DNA from 2 places in the Microbacterium sp. Leaf161 genome. Region 2 is predicted to be linked to the other one. Evidence: riboswitches for the same ligand, from Rfam matches in the RefSeq annotation. Region 2 holds a riboswitch; the other holds the start of a gene.
What was found. A riboswitch is a leader RNA that binds a small molecule or an ion and turns the genes downstream of it on or off. The one in region 2 is predicted to bind thiamine pyrophosphate.
Positions count from the first base shown of each region.

Region 1: another riboswitch for thiamine pyrophosphate. It lies ahead of thiM (hydroxyethylthiazole kinase); the one in region 2 lies ahead of ASF87_RS04520 (ECF transporter S component).

Region 1 is NZ_LMOW01000001.1:11,424-19,410, reverse strand. Features, by position in the region: gene pheT (phenylalanine--tRNA ligase subunit beta) at 1-1,190, shown strand, start outside; gene ASF87_RS00080 (DUF402 domain-containing protein) at 1,323-2,039, shown strand; gene ASF87_RS00075 (NAD-dependent epimerase/dehydratase family protein) at 2,104-3,069, shown strand; TPP riboswitch at 3,091-3,184, shown strand; gene thiM (hydroxyethylthiazole kinase) at 3,175-4,023, shown strand; gene ASF87_RS00065 (bifunctional hydroxymethylpyrimidine kinase/phosphomethylpyrimidine kinase) at 4,020-6,170, shown strand; gene argC (N-acetyl-gamma-glutamyl-phosphate reductase) at 6,415-7,467, shown strand; gene argJ (bifunctional glutamate N-acetyltransferase/amino-acid acetyltransferase ArgJ) at 7,464-7,987, shown strand, end outside.
Region 2 is NZ_LMOW01000001.1:909,967-917,953, reverse strand. Features, by position in the region: gene ASF87_RS04540 (enoyl-CoA hydratase/isomerase family protein) at 1-198, shown strand, start outside; gene ASF87_RS04535 (ABC transporter ATP-binding protein) at 399-2,126, shown strand; gene ASF87_RS04530 (ABC transporter ATP-binding protein) at 2,123-4,366, shown strand; gene ASF87_RS04525 (D-alanyl-D-alanine carboxypeptidase family protein) at 4,436-6,076, opposite strand; TPP riboswitch at 6,159-6,268, shown strand; gene ASF87_RS04520 (ECF transporter S component) at 6,262-6,918, shown strand; gene ASF87_RS04515 (ATP-binding cassette domain-containing protein) at 6,915-7,987, shown strand, end outside.

The DNA of each region.
Region 1 (7,987 bases), 900 kb from region 2:
TCGTGGTCGCGCTCACGACGATCGGTGGCGAGGTCACCGAGACGGATGCCGGCTGGGTCGTCATCCCGCCGACCTGGCGCCCGGATCTCACCGACAAGTGGTCTCTTGCTGAAGAGGTCGCGCGCATCCACGGTCTCGACCGCATCCCCTCGGTGCTGCCGACGCCTCCGTCCGGCCGTGGCCTGACGCCGCACCAGCAGGGGCGACGTCGCGTGGCTGACGCGCTCGCAGCAGCCGGTCTCGTCGAGACGCCCTCCTTCCCCTTCACCACCGACGCCGAGAACGACCTGCACGGTTCGGCGTCGGGAGAGCACCTGCCCAGCATCCGGCTCGCGAACCCGCTCGACGGCTCTGCTCCGTTCCTGCGTCGCTCGCTCATCCCGGGACTGCTGCAGACCGCGCATCGCAACATCTCGCGCGGCCTCACGGATCTCGCGCTGTTCGAGACCGGAGTCGTGTTCCTGCCCGAGCCCGGTGTCGAGTACGGCACCGATGATGTGCCGCCGCTCGGCGTGCGTCCGTCGGACGAGACCCTCGCCGCGCTGAACGCGTCGATCCCGCCGCAGCACCGCCATGTCGCGGCGCTGTTCACGGGCAATGTCGTGGCACGCCAGCCCGGCCGTGCGGCTGAAGCGGCCGGTCTGTCGGAAGCGCTGGACGCGGCTCGCGTCATCGCCGCAGCTGCCGGCGTGGACATCGAGGTGGCCCAGGGCGAGCGCGCGGCGCTGCACCCCGGGCGCACAGGCGTGCTGTCGGTCGGCGGCGTCGAGGTCGGCTATGTCGGAGAACTCCACCCCGACGTCGCAGCGGGAGCAGACCTGCCGGGTCGCGCGACCGTGCTCGAGCTCGATCTCGACGGAATTCTCACGCTGGCGAACGCCCGTGCGGTCGCCGCCTCGCTGTCGACGTTCCCGGCCGCCACGCAGGACGTGTCGCTCGTGCTCGGGGCTGACGTCCCCGCCGGCGACGTCAAGGTTGCGCTGGCCGAAGGCGCGGGAGAGCTCCTCGAGGCGATCCGACTCGTCGACGACTACCGCGGAGACGGCGTCGCGGAAGGGCAGAAGAGTCTCACCTTCGCTCTGCGATTCCGCGCGGACGATCGCACGCTCACCGCGGCCGAGGCGACCGAGGCGAAGCTCGCGGGCGTCGCTGTCACGGCCGAGCGCTTCGGCGCGACGCTGCGCGACTGACTCAGCACTGCGCGGACTGCATTCCAGTACGGGATGCAGTCCGCCACGCAGCGATCGAGGCGTCAGATGTGGAAGTGACCGCCACCGCCGAGCCGACCTGAACCTGGCTTTCCCGCGAGGTAGCGTGTCGTGATGAGCATCCTTCCCCACAGCACGCCTGCGGCGGTTCCCGATGGCGTCCGACCGATGGGCGAGGCGCCCTTCCTCGACCCGGGCGATCAGATCTCCTGGCACTACCGGAAGCCGGGGTGGCAGCCCGGAGATGCGTCGACGATCACACCCATGCGAGTCGTCCGCGACGACGAGCGGGGCCTCGTCGCCTGGCTCGCTCCGGGCACGCTGCAGGAGGGGCAGGGCACTCCGGAAGGCGAGCGGATCCGAACGGTTCCGCTCGAGCGGCGATGGCTGGACCCGCGGACGCGGATCGTGGAGGAGTGGTGGGGCAACGGCATCCTGCGGATCGCCCCCGCAGGCGCCGCGTGGTCGGTGTGGCTCTTCTGGAGCGATGTGAGCGGGGCGGAGTGGCAGTTCGCCGGCTGGTACGTAAACCTCGAGAACGCGCACCTGCGCACCGACCGCGACACCTACTCGTCGGACCACATCCTCGATGTCGAGATCGAGCCGGACGGCCGGGTGCATCTGAAGGATGAGGATGAGCTGATCGCGGCCGTCGAGCAGGGCCGTCTCACATCCGAGCAGGCGGCGCAGATCGAGCGGCACGCCGACGCGGCGATCGCGTCGTACCGCGACGGTGACTGGCCGTTCGCCGCGGACTGGCGCGATTGGCGGCCGGATCCCTCCTGGACCGTCCCGGAGCTCACGGGGCTGTCAGACCTCCGTCCGCGGTGAACCCGGCATCCGCCGTGAGCGGAAGACACTTCCCCTCGCACGGCGGAGATGGTGGCATGGGTCCATGACTGACGCTCTGATTCTCGGCGGGACCGGCTGGCTGTCCGGTCGGATCGCCAGACGCATGCTGGTGAACGGGGCGGCGGTGATGTGCCTCGCGCGAGGAGGTCGACCGTCCCCGGAGGGTGCGAGCCTGGTTCTGGCCGATCGTGACGACGCCGACGCCTATGACGCCGTCCGCGGTCGCGATTGGGATCACGTGATCGACGTCTCCTCGAATGCGGCGCACGTGGCGGCGGCGGTCGAGGCGCTCGGGGATCGAGCCGCCCGCTGGACGTACGTCTCGTCGGTGTCTGCATACTCCGATGATGAGACGGTCGGGGCGGATGAGTCCGCGCCGTTGCATCAGCCGGCCGGCGCCGGCGATGAGTACGAGTACGGCGCGCAGAAGGTCGCCGCCGAGAACGCGGTTCGCACGCTCGGCGACCGAACGCTGATCGTGCGCCCGGGGCTGATCGTCGGGAAGGGCGACCCGAGCGACCGCTTCGGATACTGGGCTGCGGCGTTCCTGCGCGCTCACGACGAACCCGTGCTGCTGCCCCGTGCAGACGGGCGCGACGTGCAGGTGATCGATGTCGATGACCTGTCGGAGTTCATCAGCACGACGACCGCGACCGGAGTGATCAACGCGACCGGCGACCGGCACCCGATGGCCGAGGTCATCGAGGCGGTGCGCAGGCACGTGGGTCACCGAGGAGACACCGTCACGGCCACCGACGACTGGCTCGTGGCGAATGAGGTGGAGTACTGGGCGGGCAAGCGATCGCTGCCGCTGTGGCTCCCGAGCGACATGACCGGATTCATGACGAGGTCGAACGCGCGTTACCGTGCGGCCGGGGGAGAGCTGCGCCCGCTCGACGAGACCATCGCCGCGGTGGTCGAAGACGAGCAGGAACGCGGTGTCGATCGCGAGCGGCGGGCAGGTCTGACCCGGACAGACGAACTCGCGCTGATCCAGCTCCTGCGCTGACGGCGCGCTCGCTAGACTGCGAGCAGTGACACGGGGTGCCGCATCCGCGGCTGAGAACAGACCCGTCGAACCTGATCTAGTTCGTACTAGCGAAGGGATGTCGCATTGAGCGATCGTCTGCGTCCTGAATCCGAATCGACCCTGGCTGCCACGGCCGGAGAGCTCCTGTCCGAGCTGCGCGAGAGTCCACCTCTGACCCACTGCATCACCAACAGCGTCGTCACGGGGTTCACCGCCAACGTGCTGCTCGCCCTCGGCGCGGCACCGGCGATGGTCGACATCGTCGACGAAGCAGGAATGTTCGCCGGGGTGGCGTCCGGCGTCCTGATCAACCTCGGAACGCCGACCCCCGAGCAGCGGGCGGCGAGCCTCGAAGCCGCGGCCGGTGCCGTCGCCGCGGGCGCTCCGTGGGTGCTGGATCCCGTCGCGATCGGCGCACTCCCGGTGCGCACAGCCCTCGCCCACGAGCTGATCGCCTCGCGCCCCACGGCGATCAGGGGGAACGCATCCGAGATCCTCGCGCTCGCCGGACTCAGCGCAGGCGGCCGGGGTGTGGACGCGACAGACACGACAGACGATGCGGCAGAGGCAGCGCTCTCACTCGCCGCGCGTCATGGCTCTGTGGTCGCGGTGTCTGGACCGGTCGACCTGGTGACCGATGGCGTCCGTCTGCTGCGCATCGCGAACGGTCACGAGCTGCTCACCCGGGTCACCGGCGGCGGGTGCGCGCTGGGCGCGGTCATGGCCGCGTTCCTCGGCGCGGCGCGCTCGACCTCTGCCGATCCGCTCACGGCGGTGGCGTCGGCGAGCCTCGTCTACACGATCGCCGCCGAGAGGGCCGCGGTGCACGCCTCGGGCCCCGGCACCTTCGCTGTCGCTCTGCTCGACGCGCTCGCCGCCGTGCAGCCGGCTGACCTGGTGGCCTCCGCGCGCGTTCAGGAGAGCGCGCTGTGATCGCCGACCTCTCGCTCTACCTCGTCACGGATCCGGGCCTCTGCGGTGAGCGGGGTGTCGTCGAGACCGTGCGCCTCGCTGTCGACGGGGGAGTGCGCATCGTGCAGCTGCGCGACAAGATCGCGACGGATGCCGAGACCGCCGATCAGCTGGTCGAGCTGTCGCGCGTGATCGCCGGCCGTGCGATCCTCCTGGTGAACGACCGGGTCGATGCGGCGCTCGTCGCTCGCGCTCGGGGAGCTCGCGTCGACGGCGTGCATCTCGGTCAGGGCGATGCGTCGGTACTGCGGGCGCGCGAGCGACTGGGTGCCGAGGCGATCATCGGGTTGACGGCGAACACACCCGACCACTTCGAGACGGTGGCGGCTCTGCCCGCGGGCGTGGTCGACTACCTCGGCGTCGGTGTGATCCGCCCCACCGACACCAAGCCCGACCATCCGCCGGTTTTGGGCATCGACGGCTTCCGGTCGCTCATCGAGACGTCCGCCGTGCCCTGCGTGGCCATCGGCGGCGTGGACATCGATGACACAGAGCGACTCCGCGACGCGGGCGCGGCCGGCCTCGCGGTGGTCTCGGCCATCTGCGCCGCGGTCGATCCGAAGCAGACGGCGCAGAGTTTCCTCCGGCGGTGGCGAGCGTCAGGCACGCCGCGGGTGCTCAGCATCGCGGGCAGCGATCCATCGGGCGGCGCGGGAATCCAAGCCGACCTCAAGTCCATCGCCGCGAACGGCGGGTACGGCATGGCGGCTCTGACCGCACTCACCGCTCAGAACACCGTGGGCGTGCGGGCGGTGCATGTGCCGCCCGCGGAGTTCCTGCGGGAGCAGCTCGATGCGATCTCAGACGACATCGTCATCGATGCGGTGAAGATCGGCATGCTGGCGAATGCCGACGTGATCCGTGCGGTCTCCGACTGGCTCGATGCCATGCGGCCGCCGATCATCGTGCTCGACCCGGTGATGGTCGCGACCAGTGGCGACCGGCTTCTCGACCGGGAGGCCGAGGTCGCGCTGCGCGGACTCCTCGAGCGCGCGCATGTCGTGACGCCCAACCTCGCCGAGCTCGCCGCGCTGGCCGACCATCCGATCGACGGGTGGGATGACGCGCTCGCGGCGGCAGCTGCGCTCTCCGACCGTGTGGGCGCGGCGGTGCTCGTGAAGGGAGGGCATCTCGACGGCGACGACGTTCCCGACGCGGTGATCGACGCTGCCGACGGAGTGAGTCGGGGGTATCCGGGCGCGCGCATCGCGACCCGCAACACGCATGGCACCGGGTGCTCCCTCTCGTCCGCCCTCGCCACCCGCCTCGCCAGGGGCGAGTCCCTCACCGACGCGGTCGCCTCGGCCCGTTCGTGGCTGCGTGAGTCTCTGACGGAGAGCGATGCGCTCCACGTCGGACGAGGACACGGGCCGATCAACCACTTCGGCGGCCTCTGGCGACGTGGCGGACTCGAGACCACCCCCGACCGGGCGCACATCCGCGATCAGTGGTGGGAGCGGATCGCGCACCTGCGGGCAGATATCGACGAGCTGCCCTTCGTCGGCGCTCTCGCCGACGGGACACTCGACCGCGAGTGGTTCCTGTTCTACCTTCGCCAGGACGCGCTCTACCTCCGGGAGTACGCGAGGGTCCTCGCCGAGGCGTCTCGGCTCGCACCGACACCGCACGAGCAGGCGTTCTGGGCGGAGTCGGCGCACGGGGCGATCGCCGGAGAACTCGAACTCCACGCGTCGTGGCTGACCCCCGGTGCGGGCGTGGAGGCGGAGACTTTCGCCGCTGATCCGGCCCCCGCGACCGTCGCGTACCTCGACCATCTGCGATCCGTCGCCTTCGGCGCAGACTACGCAGAGCTCATCGCCGCCCTGCTTCCCTGCTTCTGGCTCTACACCGATCTCGGGACGCGTCTGCACGCGGGGGCGTTCGGCGAGTACGCACGCGATCCGCAGCATCCCTATGCGTCGTGGCTCGCGACCTACGCCGATCCGGCCTTCGAGGCGGCGACAGAGCAGGCGGTGGGCTACGTGATGGACGCGGCGGCGCAGTCGGATGCCCCGCGGCGTCGACGGATGCTCCGAGCGTTCGAGGTCTCGAGCGCCCACGAGCTCGCGTTCTTCGCGGCGCCAGCGCTCCACGTGCCTGCTGGATGACGGACCGGATTTGCGCATGCCGCGACGAGCGCGCTATCGTCGCGACATGCCTTCGGCCGCCACCGCAACTCTGACGCTCGCTCCGAGCGCCATCGCGGTGCGCCGACGCCGCAGCGGCCGCCGACTCTAGGCGACCCTGCGCTTCTGCCTGCGTACGCACGGCGGTCGAGTGCCGGTGTCGCCGCCCCGGTTCCCGACACTGCACCCCGCGTTCGCCGAGGGGTCCGACCGTTAAGGTAGAAGCATGACGTACTCCGTCGCCGTCTCCGGCGCATCCGGCTACGCGGGCGGCGAGATCCTGCGCCTCCTCGCGTCTCATCCCGACATCGAGATCCGCACCGTGACGGCTCACTCGAACGCCGGTCAGCCGCTCGTGCAGCATCAGCCGCACCTGCGGTCTCTCGCTCACCTCACTCTGCAGGACACCACACCCGAGACGCTCGCAGGTCACGACATCGTGTTCCTCGCTCTGCCGCACGGTCAGTCGGGTCAGTACACGGACGCGCTCGGCGACACCCCGCTGGTGATCGACGCCGGGGCCGACCATCGCCTCACCTCGCAGGCGTCCTGGGATGCGTTCTACGGCGGCGACTTCCACGAACCCTGGGCCTACGGGGTCCCCGAGCTGCTCGTCGACGGCATCAAGCAGCGCGAGACGCTGCGCGATGCGAAGCGGATCGCCGCCCCCGGATGCAACGCATCCACGGTGAGTCTGAGTCTCGCTCCCGGCGTCGCAGCGGGAGTGATCGACGCGGGAGACATCGTCTCGGTGCTCGCCGTCGGCCCCTCGGGTGCGGGGAAGAGCCTCAAGACCAATCTGCTCGCCAGTGAGATCCTCGGCAGCGCCAATCCCTATGCGGTCGGCGGCACCCACCGGCACATCCCCGAGATCCGCCAGGCGCTCGCCGCGGCATCCGGTGCTGCCGCCGACGGCATCCGCATCTCCTTCACCCCTGTGCTCGTTCCGATGTCGCGGGGAATCCTCGCCACTTCGACCGCGCCGATCGCCGGTGACGTCAGTAACGCGGAGATCCGCGCCGCCTGGGAGGACGCCTACGGTGACGAGACGTTCGTGCAGCTGCTGCCCGAGGGGCAGTTCCCGCGCACGGCCGATGTCCTCGGCGCGAACACCGCACTCATCGGCCTCGCGATCGACCGTGCTGCGAACCGCGTGACGGTGGTCGCCGCGGTCGACAACCTCGTCAAGGGCACCGCAGGCGCTGCCATCCAGTCCATGAACCTCGCGTTGGGACTTCCCGAGTCCCGCGCCCTCTCAGTGAACGGAGTCGCACCGTGAGCGTCACCGCCCCCGCAGGATTCGAGGCGGCCGGAGTCGCCGCCGGCCTCAAGTCGACCGGCAAGCCCGATGTCGCAGTGGTCGTCAACCGCGGCCCGCGCAAGGTCGGCGCCGCCGTGTTCACGAGCAACCGCGCCAAGGCCAACCCGATCATCTGGTCGCAGCAGGCCGTCGCCGATCGCGTGGTCGAGGCCGTCGTGCTCAACTCGGGCGGAGCGAACTGCTTCACCGGCAGCTTCGGTTTCCAGACGACGCACCAGACCGCCGAGAAAGCGGCGGAGCTGCTCGGCGTCAGCGCCGGCGACGTCCTCGTCTGCTCGACGGGTCTCATCGGGGTCGGAGACGAGGTCTTCCGCGGCAAGGTGCTCGCGGGCACCGAACAGGCGATCGCCGAGCTGTCGGCCGACGGCGGCGACGTCGCGGCGGAGGCCATCATGACCACCGACAGCGTCTCGAAGACCGCTGTCGTGAGCCGGGACGGCTGGACGATCGGCGGCATGGCGAAGGGCGCGGGCATGCT
Region 2 (7,987 bases):
CTGCGCGCCGCTCTCGAGGGCGAGTACCGCCGTGTGATGTGGTTCGTGACGCGGCATCCCGATCTCGTCGAGGGCATCCGTGCGCAGGTCGTCGACAAGGACCGCAATCCGAAGTGGAACCCGGCGACCATCGCCGAGCTCCCGTCGGATGCCGGTGCTGAGGCTCGGGATTTCGTGCCCGAACGCTCGCTCTTCTGAGGTATTTCGATATATCTGCGGTTGTTCGCCGCGGTGCATAAACCGCTGGCCGCGGGCTAAATGGTTCGCTGTCAGCGAAGGTCCGCCCATCGGGGGATACGAATGTCCGAAGTTCATGCCACTCTTGCTTGTGCGCGATCGTCGGCCTGCGTCCGCCCGTCGGGAGATCCGCCGATTCATCCTTCCTAGAAAGTCCGCCTGTGCTGGGAAAAATCCTCCTCCGTTATCTCGCCCGCTATAAATGGCTGCTCGCGGCCGTCCTGGTGTTCCAGTTCGCCAGCGCGCTCGCCACCCTCTACCTCCCGCGCCTGAACGAAGACATCATCAACAAGGGCGTCGCCCAGTCGGACACCGATTACATCTGGCGCACCGGGCTCTTCATGCTCGCCGTCTCGCTCGGGCAGATCATCGCCTCGGTCATCGCCACCTACTTCGCCGCCCGCGCGTCCATGGGCGCGGGGCGCGACATCCGCGCCGACGTCTTCGCCAAGGTCAGCGGATTCTCCGAGCGCGAGGTGTCGCAGTTCGGTGCCGGCTCCCTCATCACGCGCAACACGAACGACGTGCAGCAGGTGCAGATGCTCGCGATGATGGGCGCCACCATGCTCGTCACCGCGCCGCTGCTCGCGATCGGCGGCATCATCTTCGCCGTGCAGACGAACATCGGTCTGAGCTGGCTCATCGCCGTGTCCGTGCCGCTGCTGCTGATCGTCGCCGGGCTCGTCGTCAGCCGCATGGTGCCGCTGTTCCGCAGCTACCAGGGCAAGCTCGACACCGTGAACCGCGTGCTGCGCGAGCAGCTCACCGGCGTGCGCGTCGTGCGGGCCTTCGTCCGGGAGAACATCGAAGAAGAGCGCTTCCGCGGAGCCAACACCGACATCATGGTGGTCGGCCGCAAGGTCGGCTCGCTGTTCGTGCTGCTGTTCCCGCTGTTCATGCTGATCCTCAACGTCACGATCGTGGCAGTCGTGTGGTTCGGCGGCATCGAGGTCAACAGCGGCACGGTGCAGGTCGGCACGATCTTCGCGTTCATGCAGTACATCGGTCAGATCATGGGCGGCGTCATCATGGCCAGCTTCATGGCGATCATGATCCCGCGCGCCGCGGTCTCGGCCGAGCGCATCGGCGAGGTCCTCGACACGCAGTCGAGCATGGAGCGCCCGGCGAACGGCGTCACCGAGTTCCCGACGCCCGGCTCGGTCGCCTTCGACGACGTCGAGTTCACCTACCCCGGGGCCGACTCTCCCGTGCTCAAGGGCATCAGCTTCGCTGCAGAGCCCGGCGAGACCGTCGCGATCGTGGGGTCGACCGGTGCGGGCAAGACGACACTCGTGTCGTTGATCCCGCGACTCTTCGACGTCTCGGGCGGAGCCGTGTTCGTCGGCGGCACGGATGTCCGCGAGGCGGATGTCGAATCGCTGTGGGCGACGATCGGTCTCGTTCCGCAGCGCCCGTTCCTCTTCACCGGCACGGTGGCGTCGAACCTCCGCTACGGCAGAGAGGACGCGACCGACGAAGAGCTCTGGCATGCCCTCGAGATCGCACAGGGCCGCGACTTCGTCGAGGAGATGCCGCAGGGCCTCGAATCGCGCATCACACAGGGCGGCACGAACGTCTCGGGCGGACAGCGTCAGCGTCTGGCGATCGCCCGCGCGATCGTGCGTCAGCCGCAGATCCTGGTGTTCGACGACTCGTTCTCGGCTCTCGACCTCACCACCGACGCGCGATTGAGGCAGGCCCTATGGCGTGAGCTGCCGCACGTGACCAAGATCGTGGTCGCGCAGCGCGTCTCGTCCATCACCGATGCGAACCGCATCGTCGTGCTCGAAGGGGGCACCATGGTCGGCGTCGGCACGCACGAGGAGCTCCTCGAGACGAGCACCACGTACCGAGAGATCGTCGAATCGCAGCTGGGGGTGGACGCATGAGCGAGCAGAACACACCTCAGACCCGTCGCGGTCGCGCAGCCAAGGCCACGGCCGCGACCGCCGCGGTCGCACCCGAACTGACCGAAGAAGAGAAGTACGAAGCCGAGCTCGCCGAGAAGGCGCGCCAGGACGGCGGCGGCTGGGACAGCGTCGCACCCGGCAAGGCCGACAACTTCGGCCAGAGCTTCAGCCGGATGATCGGGTTGCTCAAGCCCTCGGCCGTGTGGTTCATCCTCGTGTCGATCGCCGGCGCCGTCGGCGTCGTGCTGACGGTCGCCGCGCCGAAGGTGCTCGGCGAGGCCACGAACCTCATCTACAAGGGCTTCATCTCGGTGCAGCTCGCGCAGGCGAACGGGGACTTCCCCGGGTTCCCCGCCGGCACCCCGCAGGACGATGTCGTCGCCGCGCTCCGCCAGGGCGGGCAGGACGACTTCGCCAACCAGGTCGAGGCTCTCGGCAGCTTCAGGGTCGGTGACGGTGTCGACTTCGACGCGCTGCGGTGGATCATCATCGCCGTGCTGGCGATCTACATCACCGCCGCCTTCCTCAGCTGGCTGCAGGGCTACGTGATCAACGTCATCATGGTCCGCACCATGTGGCGCCTTCGCGAAGCGGTCGAGGCGAAGATCAACCGCCTGCCCCTGTCGTACTTCGACAAGGTGCAGCGCGGAGACCTGATCTCCCGTGTGACCAACGACATCGATAACATCACGCAGACGATGCAGCAGTCGCTGTCCGGTGCGATCACGGCCGTGCTCACGGTCGTCGGCGTGCTCGTGCTGATGTTCTCGATCTCGTGGCAGCTCGCTCTCGTCGCGCTGATCGCGCTCCCGCTCATGGGTGTGATCTTCGGGGTCATCGGCCCTCGGTCACAGAAGGCCTTCGGCACCCAGTGGCGCAAGGTCGGTCGCCTGAACGCCCGCGTCGAAGAGGCTTTCTCCGGCCACGCGCTGGTCAAGGTCTTCGGTCGCGAGCAGGATGCACTCGAGAAGTTCAAGGCCGAGAACGAGGAGCTGTTCCAGGCGAGCTTCAAGGCGCAGTTCCTCTCCGGCATCATCATGCCGGCGATGACCTTCGTCGGCAGTCTCACCTACGTGGGCATCGCCGTGCTCGGCGGTCTCATGGTCGCGAGCGGGCAGCTGCGTCTCGGCGACGTGCAGGCGTTCATCCAGTACTCGCAGCAGTTCACGCAGCCGCTGTCGGAGCTCGGTGGAATGGCCGCGGTCGTGCAGTCGGGAACGGCGTCCGCCGAGCGGGTGTTCGAGCTGCTCGACACCGAAGAGCAGGAGGCCGACGCCGCAGATGCTCCGAAGCTCGCCGACGGCAAGGGCGTCGTGGAGTTCGAGAACGTCGCGTTCTCGTACACGCCCGAGCGTCCGCTCATCAGAGACCTCTCTTTCCGGGTCGAGCCCGGTCAGACGGTCGCGATCGTCGGTCCGACCGGAGCGGGCAAGACGACGCTCGTCAACCTGATCATGCGGTTCTACGAACTGAACGGTGGGCGGATCCTGCTCGACGGTCAGGACATCTCCGAGGTCACGCGTGAGCAGCTGCGCTCACGCACCGGCATGGTGCTGCAGGATCCGTGGCTGTTCGCCGGCAGCATCCGCGAGAACATCAGATACGGACGCTCCACGGCGACCGACGACGAGGTTCTCGAGGCGGCGAAGGCGACGTATGTCGATCGCTTCGTGCGCTCCCTCCCCGAGGGCTACGACACGGTGCTCGACGAGGACGCATCGAACGTCTCGGCGGGTGAGCGCCAGCTGATCACGATCGCGCGAGCGTTCGTCGCTCAGCCGTCGATCCTGATCCTCGACGAGGCCACGTCGGCGGTCGACACCCGCACCGAGGTTCTGCTCCAGCACGCGATGGCGGCGCTGCGACAGGGACGCACCTCGTTCGTGATCGCTCACCGACTGTCGACGATCCGCGACGCCGACCTCATCCTCGTGATGGAACACGGTGACATCGTCGAGAAGGGCACGCACGACGAGCTCATCACGGCGCAGGGTGCGTACTGGCGTCTCTACCAGTCGCAGTTCGAGCAGGCGGCCACCGACATCGACGCAGAGGACGCGCTCACGGGCTCGACCCCTGTCGTCGTCAGCGGCGACGCCGAAGAAGCTGCTGCGGCGGCACAGGTCGGGGTCTCGGTGGGGGCGCAGGTTCCTGCCGCCGAAGCCGCTGCGGCACAGTCCGTCGTCGAACGCTCGGACGACGGGGGCCAGAAGGGCTGATCCGCACGACGGCCGAGAAGCAGAATGCCCCGACTCCCGTTCATCCGGGGGCGGGGCATTCTGATGTCGTCAGCGCTGCGCTTCGGTGATGCCGAGGAGTTCGAGCGGATGGGTCAGGCGCCACCACGGGCTCGGGGCATCGACGTCATCGGCGAGCGACAACGACGTCGTCACCGTGTTCAACGGTCCTGAGCTCGTCAAGGTGCCGACCTCGTCGCCCGACTCGCGGTTGTCGCCGAGGGAGAAGTCGGTCGAGGCCTCGGCCATCGCGCCGTTCCACAGCACGATGTCGGCATCGGCATCCGTCACCACATCAGCGGTCGCGCCCCACGGCGTCGTGACCGTGCCGACGACGGTGCCGGCCGCGACAGCGGGAGCCTGCTGCTCCAATGCCGTCTCGACCTGCGAGAACAGCGAACGGGTCTGGGCGAGGCGCTGCTCATCGTCGGCCTGCCCGAGAACCGACGCATAGAGGTGCACGGTCGTGTCGTCGAGCGTGATGACCTTCGCGGTCAACAGGTTCCAACTGTCGCCGAGCGTGCCGGTCTTGACTCCGACCACGCCAGGATCCGCCAGCATCCCGTTCGTGTTCACCACTGTGCCGGCGCCCGGAAGATCGACAGACGGAGTGCCGACGATGCCGGCGAACACGGGGTTCTGCATCGCCAGTTCGGCCAGTGCGACGAGCGACTCAGGCGTGGCCGTGTTGCGGGCGTCGAATCCCGATGGGGTCACGATCGTGATGCTGTCGAGGCCACGGTCGCGCAGCCACACCTCCGCCGCAGCGGTGAACGCCGAGGGGGAGCCCCAGATCTCCTGAGAGAGGCGGTCGATGTAGTTGTTCGCCGAACCGAGCAGCGTTCCCTGCAGGAGCTGGAACTCGGTGAGAGTGCCGCCCACGGGCACGTCGAGCGCCGACTGGTCGGAGCGGCGGTAGTCCCAGTACGCCAGGTTGTCCGCCCGCGTGAACGAGAACTCCGGGCCCTGCTCGCCCACGGCGAGAGGCATCCGATCGAGCACCATCAGACTCGAGACCACTTTGGTGACGCTCGCGATCGCCGCCGCATCGAGCGATGACGACGTCGTGCCGATGCCGCCGATTCCCACGGCGGCGCTTCCCTGGGTGGGCCAGGTGATGGCGGCTGTGGGCGCGGCGACCGTGGAGAGCTCCACTGCCTGCACGGTCGGCGCCACCTCGTGCAACGGCCACAGCATGGCCGACCCGACATAGGTGCCGAGCAATCCGACGAGAACGCCGAGCGGGACCAGCACGCCGGGGCGGGTGATCGCCGGGCGCAGATGGGCTCCGGTCAGAAGTGCGCCGCCGCTCGCGGCGGGAGGCGTGTCATCGAGCGCCTCGGTCGCCGGGTGCCGCGCGACTTCGACCGCGTCGACCCACGTCAGGGGCGTCCCACCGCTGGCGCCCTCTGCCCACTGGGCGTGGGGAGTCGTCTCGGGAGCCTCGAGAGCCGCCTCGAGAGCGATGAGCCCGGGTGCGTCGTCATCCGCATCTGATCTGGGTGCCGCATCCGTCGTGCCGGCCGACGAGACGTCGGCATCAGGAAGCGCCGCAGGCGAACCGGCGGGCTCCGACGAGTCAGCCGTGGCACCGGCAGGCGCTGACGCATGAGGCGCTGTCGCATCGGGCGTCGACGCATCGCCCGCAGGAACGGCGGAGGCGGTGGCCTCGGCGGAGTCAGGAGCGGTCACCTCCTCACGGTACCGAACTCGCGCAGGGATCAGTGTCGCTGCAACAAGAGCAGACGTGAGTGTCGTCACTGGGTAAGATCGTCAGAACAACCACGGGAGTCCGGCGAGCCGGGCTGAGAGGGAGCGAATCGCGCTTCGACCGTCGAACCTGATCTGGGTAATGCCAGCGCAGGGAGGAGTCACTGATGAGTACATCCACGCCCGGATCCACCACGGAATCCGCAGCCGTCTCGCGCGCCTCGAAGGGCCTCGGTCGCCCTGAGCTCTGGCGCTGGCGGGTCGTCGACATCGTCGTCGCCAGCGTCATCGCCGTCGCGTGCGCGCTGATCTTCCTGCTCTGGAACGTCGGCTACGAGGTGCCCAGCAGCATCCTGAAGCCGCTGCTCCCCGGCGTGCAGGGCCTGCTCGCCGGCCCCTGGCTCATCGCCGGTGTGCTGGGCGCGCTGATCATCCGCAAGCCGGGCGCCGCGCTCTACACCGAGCTGGTCGCCGCGATCATCTCGGCCCTCGTCGGCAACGCCTGGGGTCCGCTGACCATCGTCTCGGGCCTCGTGCAGGGTCTCGGTGCCGAGCTGATCTTCCTCGTGTTCCTCTACGGCGTCTGGCGTCTGCCTGTCGCGATGCTGGCGGGTGCCGGAGCCGGACTCGCGTGCGGCATCAACGACCGCATCCTCTGGTACGCCGGGGCAGACACGCTCTTCACCACCGTCTACATCGTCTCGACCACCATCTCGGGTGCGGTGATCGCCGGACTCGGCGCGTGGCTGATCGCCCGAGGACTCGCGGCGACGGGAGCCCTCAGCCGGTTCGCCGCCGGCCGCGAGGTCACCGCACGGGTGTGAGCTCGCCCACGACGCCCGCCACCCTCGAAGCCCACGGCTGGGGGTGGCGGTACGCGACTCGACTGCGGTGGGCGGTGCGCGACGTGGATCTGCGGATCGAACCGGGCGAGCGGGTGCTGCTGCTGGGGGCTTCGGGCTCGGGCAAGTCGACCCTGCTGCAGGGATTCGGCGGGGTGCTCGGAGGGGCGGACGAGGGCGAGACGCGCGGAGGGCTGCTCGTCGACGGCGTGCCGCCTACCGAGGCGCGCGGCCGGGTCGGCATGGTGCTGCAGGACCCCGACACGCAGACGATCCTCGCCAGGGTCGGCGACGACGTGGCGTTCGGCTGCGAGAACCTCGGTGTCCCCCGCGAGGAGATCTGGCAGCGGGTGCGCGCGGCGCTGGACGCCGTCGAGCTCGATGTCGCACTCGATCGATCGACGGCCGCGCTGTCGGGCGGTCAGAAGCAGCGTCTCGCGCTCGCCGGCGTGCTGGCGATGCGACCGGGCGCGATCCTGCTCGACGAGCCGACCGCGAACCTCGACCCCGGGGGAGTGCAGGACGTGCGGGATGCCGTCGCCGCCGCCCTCGATGCAACGGGCGCCACCCTCGTGGTGATCGAGCATCGCATCGACGTCTGGCTGCCGCTCGTCACGCGGGTGATCGTGCTCGGCGCCGAGCCGGAGGGCACGGTCGTCCTCGCCGACGGGAGCCCTGAGCAGGTGCTCGGCGCGCGAGGGGCAGAGCTCGCGGCATCCGGTGTGTGGGTTCCCGGCCACCCGCCCGCCGTTCCGCCCGCGCCGGCGCACCAGCCGGGGGAGACCCTCCTCGAAGCGCGCGGCCTCACGGTCGCTCGGCGACGGGGGCTCGCGGTCGCCGGGCCGTTCGATGTCGAGGTTCGCGCGGGCGAGGTGCTCGGAGTCACCGGCGCGAACGGCGCAGGAAAGTCGACGCTCGGACTCACGCTCGCAGGGCTCATCCCCGCCGAGGACGGCCGGGTCGCGGCTCTGCCCGCGCTCGCCGCCGGAGAGAAGCCCGACCCCATCCGCTGGTCGTCGCGCGCGCTGCTCACCCGCATCGCATCGGTCAT